Regions from separate parts of the Brevundimonas aurantiaca genome, predicted to be linked through region 1. Evidence: riboswitches for the same ligand, from Rfam matches in the RefSeq annotation. Region 1 holds a riboswitch; the other holds the start of a gene.
What was found. Region 1 has a riboswitch for glycine ahead of JMT67_RS03675 (TonB-dependent receptor domain-containing protein). Riboswitches for the same ligand answer to the same signal wherever they lie in the genome.
Positions count from the first base shown of each region.

Region 1 (3,406 bases):
GGCACGCAGCCCGAGTTGGGATTGGTCAGGGTCACGCGGCAGACGGCTCGACCGCTCACGGGATCGATTACGGAATCGACCGCATTGGCGAATTCGGTCTTCAGCAGGAAACCGGGCGTATCGATATTATTCTCAAACTCACCGTGGCTGTAGTAGGCGCCCCAGCGCCAGCTGTCGCCGAACTCGCCGTCCACGGCCAGAGTGGCCTGGGTGGTGACGCGCTCGAAATCGATCGTGGAATAGGACAGATCGGAGTTGAAACGTCCGAAGGTGAAGGACGTCTGGCCAGCGGCCGCCATCTGCTGCTTGATCGTGGACGACAAGAAGGCGTTGTCGATGCTGATGGTCAGGTCGCCGCGATCGTGATCGCCGAACCAGACATAGTCGTTCCACATCCGCGAGTGACGGACATCGGCCGTGACCCGCAGCTTGCCATTGATCTCATAGACGGCGCTGGCCAGGCCGGTGTAGCGGCGCTGCGGCGTGACCAGGGGGCTGAGATCGTCATTGGACGGACCTTCGCCGCCGATCGAGTTGGTTCCGCTGACTGTGCCGTAATCGAAAGGCCGAAGCGTGCCGTCCGGGTTAAACACCTTACCGCGGTTCACGCCCGACAGGATCAGACCGCCGTAAGCGGCGTTGGCGAAGCCGACGTCCGGCTGCAGGGCGCCGTTGACGGTGGCCCATCGGCCGATATTCGGGCGCGACGCTTTGGGGATGACGCCTTCGTTGTCGAGGTATTCGCCGCCGATGACGAAATGGCCGCGCCCGTCGGCGAAGTCTGTGCCCCAGGCGCCTTCGAACCGTTCCTGCTCAGCGTCGTCGTAGGAGGACACGCCGTATTCGGCGCCCAGCTTGCCGCCGGTGAAATAGCGATCGATGCCGATGTTCACGACGCCGGCGACGGCGCCTGAGCCCCAGGCGGCCGATGCGCCGCCCGTAACCACGTCGACGCTCTTGACCAGCACCGACGGCACGGCGTTCAGATCGTTTTCGCTGGACACGCGACGCCCATCGATCAGGACCAAGGTCCGGTTGATGCCCAGGCCGCGCAGATCGACCGGCGCATTGCCCGCACCGGTGTTGGTGCCGGTCGTCTGGGCCGATGTGGTGGCGCGGAATTGAGGCATGTCGTTGAGGGCGGCGGCGATATTCGGCCGCGCGCCGACCGACAGATCCTCGGCGGAAAGGTGGATGGTCGGCGTCGGCGCCTCGAAGCCGGCGCGGTCGATCCGGGAGGCGGTGACGACGATGTCATCGACCGAGGCCGCATCCTCTGGGGCGCCCGCCTCCTGGGCGTGGACAGAGGTGGCGCAGGCCATCAGCGCGATGGCGCTGCAATAATAGGTCAGGTTGCGATTAAGACGAGACAAAGCGAGATTCCTCATGGCGACGACGCCCCTCCCCAGGGTTGCCCAATGCGACCGGCGCTCTGCGGCGCCTGTTCGCCCCCGCTGTCATTGGGCCTGAGAGTTTCGGGCCGTTCGCCGACCCTTTCTCCTTCGGCGAGGCCGCATCCCCCGGATTCGACCTTCTCTCCAGCGTTCCTTCAGCAAGACGGTCCGTTTGCCTGAGCGTTTCCGGGGCGGTTGCGCCTTCGGCGTCGGCGGGAACCGATCTCTCCCGCCTTGCTGAAGTGAGTAAGATCGACCAACGGATGGCTGTCAAATCGCCTCTATTCGCAATTATAATGCTCTAATTCGCACAGTCGTGCACTAACATGCCGCTTTTAAAGCGCGTCAGTCGCTTGTCGCCCAGCGATTATCGGTCACCGCAGGATCGGTGAAAGCGACGTGACAGAAACACCGCCTCCGGAAGAAACAGACTTATCCACAGGAAAGCCTAGGGCGCCGTAGGGTCTTGCGGCGCCCGTTCCGCCGCCTGCATGGCGGCCCGCCAACGCTGTAGAAGCCGCTCGCGACGCGCCTGGTCGAGATTGGCGAGCAGGGCCGGTCCAACCCGAACCGGCCGAGCGCCTGGGATCAAGGCGCGACGTTCGGCGAGAATGTCGTCGCGCGCCGGGCGGACCCCCAGGCCGGCGATGATCCTCTGCCCTTCACGCGATAAAAGAAAATCCAGAAAAAGCCGGGCGGCGTTGGGGTGGGCCGCGTTGCGGGGTATGAAGGCCACGCGCGAGACGGACAGATGATAGTCCTCTGGCGTAACCAGGCCGATATCGGGCGCCCGGGCGACCCACGACGCCCCGTAGGACTGGTTCATATTGTAGGCGAAGGCCATGCGGCCGTCGGCCAGTTGGCCCATCATCCTTTGGCCGGACGTATCGGCACGCGGACGAGTAGACCCCAGGGCAGTCATAAGGGCCCAGGCGTCGGGATAGATCTGGATGTCGGCCGACAACTGCAGAAGCGCCACCCCGCTGCGTTCGGCGTCATACAGGGTGACCCGGCGGAAAAACCGGTCCGCGTCGGTGGACAGCCGTTCGAGCAGTTGGGCGTGGCTGCGCGGCACGATCTCCGACGGCAACCGCCTGCGATTATAGGCGAAGACGACGGGCTCGGCCGTCACTCCGAACGCCTGGTCTCGCCAAACCGAGCCGTCCGGCATGGCTCCCCGATGCGGCGATCGGTAAACTTGGGCGTAGCCGTCATTGATCAGCTTGACCTGCACGTCCATCGCCGTGCTCCAGACCAGATCCGGCCCCTCCAGTCCGGAGGCGGCGCGGGACTGGACTCGGTTCGCGATCAGGGTGGAGTTGATGTCCTCGAGCCGCACCGCGATCTCGGGCCAGCGCCGTTGAAACGCCGCCAGCACAGGCCCCATCAGGCTGGTGTTCGTGAGGATGTGCAGCCCGCCCTCGCGCCTGGCAAGCCATCGGACGCGGGGCGCCGTCGCGACCCCGTCCGGCTCGCCCGCGCAGGCCGAAACCCCCGCCCCCGCGAGCCCGAGAAGCAGATGTCTCCGGTCCGTCTTCACCGGGGCGGGTTTCCCGCTATTGTACCGCTCATGATCCGCTCCTTCGCATCGCCATGAGAATACTGGTCGTCGAGGATGACAAGGCGCTTCGGCATTCGCTCGAGGCCAGCCTTCTGGCGGTCGGTTTCGAACTCCGCTCCACCGACAGCGGGGACCAAGCCCTTCATCTGGAAGCGACGGAGCGGTTCGACGCCGCCGTGTTGGACATCGGCCTTCCCGACATCGACGGTTTCGAGGTCCTGAAGGCCTTCAGACGGCGGGGATCGCAGACGCCCGTCCTGATGCTGACCGCGCGCGACGCCCTGGGCGACCGGGTGGCGGGACTGGATTTCGGCGCTGATGACTATCTCGTCAAACCCTTCGCCCCTTCGGAACTGATCGCCCGATTGAGAGCGATCGTGCGTCGACGCCAGGGTCGGGCGGCGGGCGCCGCGATCGTCGGCTCACTGGTCTGCGACTGGGAGGCCGGCCG
Region 1 is NZ_CAJGVD010000001.1:737,402-740,807, forward strand. It holds gene JMT67_RS03675 (TonB-dependent receptor domain-containing protein) at 1-1,373, opposite strand, end outside; glycine riboswitch at 1,549-1,636, opposite strand; gene JMT67_RS03680 (ABC transporter substrate-binding protein) at 1,843-2,781, opposite strand; gene JMT67_RS03685 (response regulator transcription factor) at 2,988-3,406, shown strand, end outside.

Region 2 (3,406 bases), 400 kb from region 1:
GCGGACGCAGTAGTCGAAGGCCAGACCGCACAGGAAGACGCGAGTCACGCCCAGGTCGCGCAGCAGGCCGGCCAGGCCCGTCGGGGTGCGATGGTCGTTCTCGAAGAAGCCGGAATAGGAATCGACCGCCGGGTTGTAGCCCTTGCGGATCACGGCCAGGGCCTTTTGCACCGTAGGCGCCGCGTCGGGATGGAAGTCCGCGCCGGGCGAGCCCTGGATACAGTGATCGGGCCACAGCATCTGGCGGCCGTAAGCGACCTCGATCTCGGTGAAGGGAGCCGCGCCGGGATGGTTGGAGGCGAACGAAATCTGGTCCGGCGTGTGCCAGTCCTGGGTCAGGACCACCCAGTCGACCCGTTCGGCCAGCCGGTTGATCAGCGGCATGATCCCCGCCCCGCCCGCGACCGCCAGAGACCCGCCCTCGCAGAAGTCGTTCTGCGGGTCGATGACCAGAAGGGCGTCAGTCGGACCGATCTTCATCATGCGCTTGCGTAGGCGTCGATCTCGTTGGCCGAGCCCAGGGCGACCGGGATGCGCTGGTGCAGATGCTCGGGCTGGATGTCCAGTATGGGCTGCGTCCCGTCCGTCGTCGCCTTGCCGCCGGCCTGTTCGACCAGGAAGGCCATGGGATTGCCCTCGTACATCAGGCGCAGCTTGCCGGGCTTGTTCGGCTCGCGCTTGTCCCAGGGGTATAGGAAGACGCCGCCGCGCATCAGGATGCGGTGGACGTCGGCCACCATGGCGGCGACCCAGCGCATGTTGAAATTCTTGCCCCGGGGGCCCTCGTCGCCCTTCAGCAGATCGCCCACATAGGTCTGCACCGGCTCGGCCCAGTGGCGCAGGTTCGACATGTTGATGGCGAATTCCTTGGTGTCCGGCGAAATGGCGATGGCGTCGTGGGTCAGGATCCAGTCGCCGTCGTGCGACAGGGTGAAGCCCTTGACCCCTGCGCCCGTAGTCAGGACCAGCATGGTCTGGGGGCCGTACAGGGCATAGAGGGCGGCGACCTGATTGCGGCCGGGCTGCATGAAGTCGGCCTCGGTCGGCGAAGGCGTCGCGGACTTCAGCACCGAGACGATGGTGCCGACCATGGCGTTGATGTCGATGTTGGACGAGCCGTCCAGCGGGTCGAACAGGACCAGATAGTCGCCGGTCGAATGGGGCGCGGGCTGGACCTCGTCCATCTCCTCCGAAGCGACGCCGGCGACGGCGGGACAGGCCAGAAGGGCGTCGGTCAGCATGTCGTTGGTCATGACGTCGAGCTTCTTCTGCTCCTCGTCCTGAACATTGATCTGGCCCGAGGCGCCCAAGGCCCCGGCCAGGGCGCCGCCGGCGACCAGAGTGCTGATGTCGGCGCAGGTGGCGGCGGCGACCGTCAGGACCGTCTTCAGCCCTTCCGGAACCTCAAGGGCGGCGATGTGGGCGTCGAGGCGGGTGCGGTCGGCGGTCATGGGATCGGTCCGGAGCGGCGGAGAGGGACGCTCCGTTCTTGGCGGGCGGACGCAGGGAGAGCAAGGGCGAGCCGACGCCGGATGTCAGGAAGTGCGACAAGGCGGCGTCAAAACACGCCTGCGCTTGACTTGCGGCCGGAGTCGGTGGCTTAGGTCGATTGCTCTCGCGGGAGAGATCGGCGCGCCTCGGCGGGTCGACGCCGAAGGCGCAACCGCCCCGGAAACGCTCAGGCAAACGGACCGCGAAGCATACGGACGCTGGAAAGCCGCTCTTCACGGGCGCGCCGACGGAGCAAGGCGACATGATTTGGTCGCCGGAATCTCTCAGGCTTCAGGACAGCGGGGGCGCGAGGACGGCGGAGCTCCGCCACAACACGCGACCGTGAAAGCCTGAACCATGACCGATCAGACCCTGAAGACCACGCCCCTGAACGCCGCGCACCGCGCCCTGGGGGCCCGGATGGTGGGCTTCGGCGGCTATGACATGCCGGTCCAGTATGAGGGCGTCCTGGCCGAGCACCGTTGGACCCGCGAACACGCCGGCCTGTTCGACGTGTCGCACATGGGCCAGTGCAAGATCACCGGCGCCGACGCCACCGCCCAGTTCGAGCGGTTCGTGCCCGGCGACTATGAAATCCTGAAGGCGGGCAAGCAGAAGTATTCGTTGCTGCTGAACACCGACGGCGGGATCATCGACGACCTGATGGCCGGCCGCCCGGATCACGACGGCCTGTTCGTCGTCGTCAACGCCGGCAACAAGGACGAGGATTTCGCCTTCTGGCAGGCGAACCTGGAAGGCGACGCCAAGCTGACGGTTCTGGACGACCGCGCCCTGATCGCCATCCAGGGGCCGGAAGCCGCCGAGGTCATGGCCGCCCACGAACCGATCCTGGCGGAAATGGGCTTTATGGAATGCGCCCGGCTGATGCTGTTCGGCGTCGACTGCTATGTCTCGCGTTCGGGCTATACCGGCGAGGACGGCTATGAAATTTCGGTCCCGGCGGACCAGGCCGAGCGCGTCTGGAACACCATCCTGGAAGACGCCCGCGTCAAGCCGATCGGCCTTGGCGCCCGCGACAGCCTGCGCCTGGAGGCCGGCCTGCCGCTGCACGGCCACGACATCGACCCGACGACCTCGCCGGTCGAAGGGGCTCTGACCTTTGCCCTGTCCAAGTCGCGCAAGGAGCGCGCGGACTTCACCGGCGCCGACCGCATCTTGAAGGAACTGGCCGATGGCCCGTCTCGCGTCCGCATCGGCCTGATCGTCAAGGAAGGCGCCCCGGCCCGCGAAGGCGCCGAGATCGCCGACGCAGACGGCAATGTCATCGGCAAGGTCACCTCGGGCGGCCCCTCCCCCACCTTGGGCAAGAACATCGCCATGGGGTTCGTGCCGCCGGCCTTTGCGGCGCTGGGTACGGAGCTGAAGGTCATCGTGCGCGGCAGGTCCGCCGCCGCCGAAGTCGTCTCCATGCCCTTCGTGGCGCAACGCTATTACCGGAAGCCGAAGGCGTAACATTCACCCCGTCACCCTCGGGCTTGACCCGAGGGCCGGATTATCCGCCGCATTGCGTCGGGATCAACACAGAGAACGATCCGCCTCCGATCCTCGGGTCAAGCCCGAGGATGACGGGGTGGGAGATGGAGAAGAGAAATGAAATTCACCAAGGATCACGAGTGGGTCAGCCTGGACGGCGACATCGCCACCGTGGGCATCTCGAAGCACGCCGCCGACGCCCTGGGCGACGTGGTGTTCGTGGAAGTGCCGGAAGTCGGCAAGACCGTCGCCAAGGGCGCCAGCTTCGCCGTGGTCGAGAGTGTCAAGGCCGCCTCGGACGTCTACGCCCCCGTCTCGGGCGAAGTGGTCGAGGCCAATGACGCCCTGTCGACCGCTCCTGAAACCGTCAACTCGGCCCCGGAAGCGGACGGCTGGTTCGCCAAGATCAAGGTGTCGGACG
Region 2 is NZ_CAJGVD010000001.1:1,134,892-1,138,297, forward strand. It holds gene pncA (bifunctional nicotinamidase/pyrazinamidase) at 1-483, opposite strand, end outside; gene JMT67_RS05660 (class 1 fructose-bisphosphatase) at 480-1,451, opposite strand; glycine riboswitch at 1,609-1,704, shown strand; glycine riboswitch at 1,708-1,793, shown strand; gene gcvT (glycine cleavage system aminomethyltransferase GcvT) at 1,849-2,964, shown strand; gene gcvH (glycine cleavage system protein GcvH) at 3,103-3,406, shown strand, end outside.
Region 2: another riboswitch for glycine. It lies ahead of gcvT (glycine cleavage system aminomethyltransferase GcvT); the one in region 1 lies ahead of JMT67_RS03675 (TonB-dependent receptor domain-containing protein).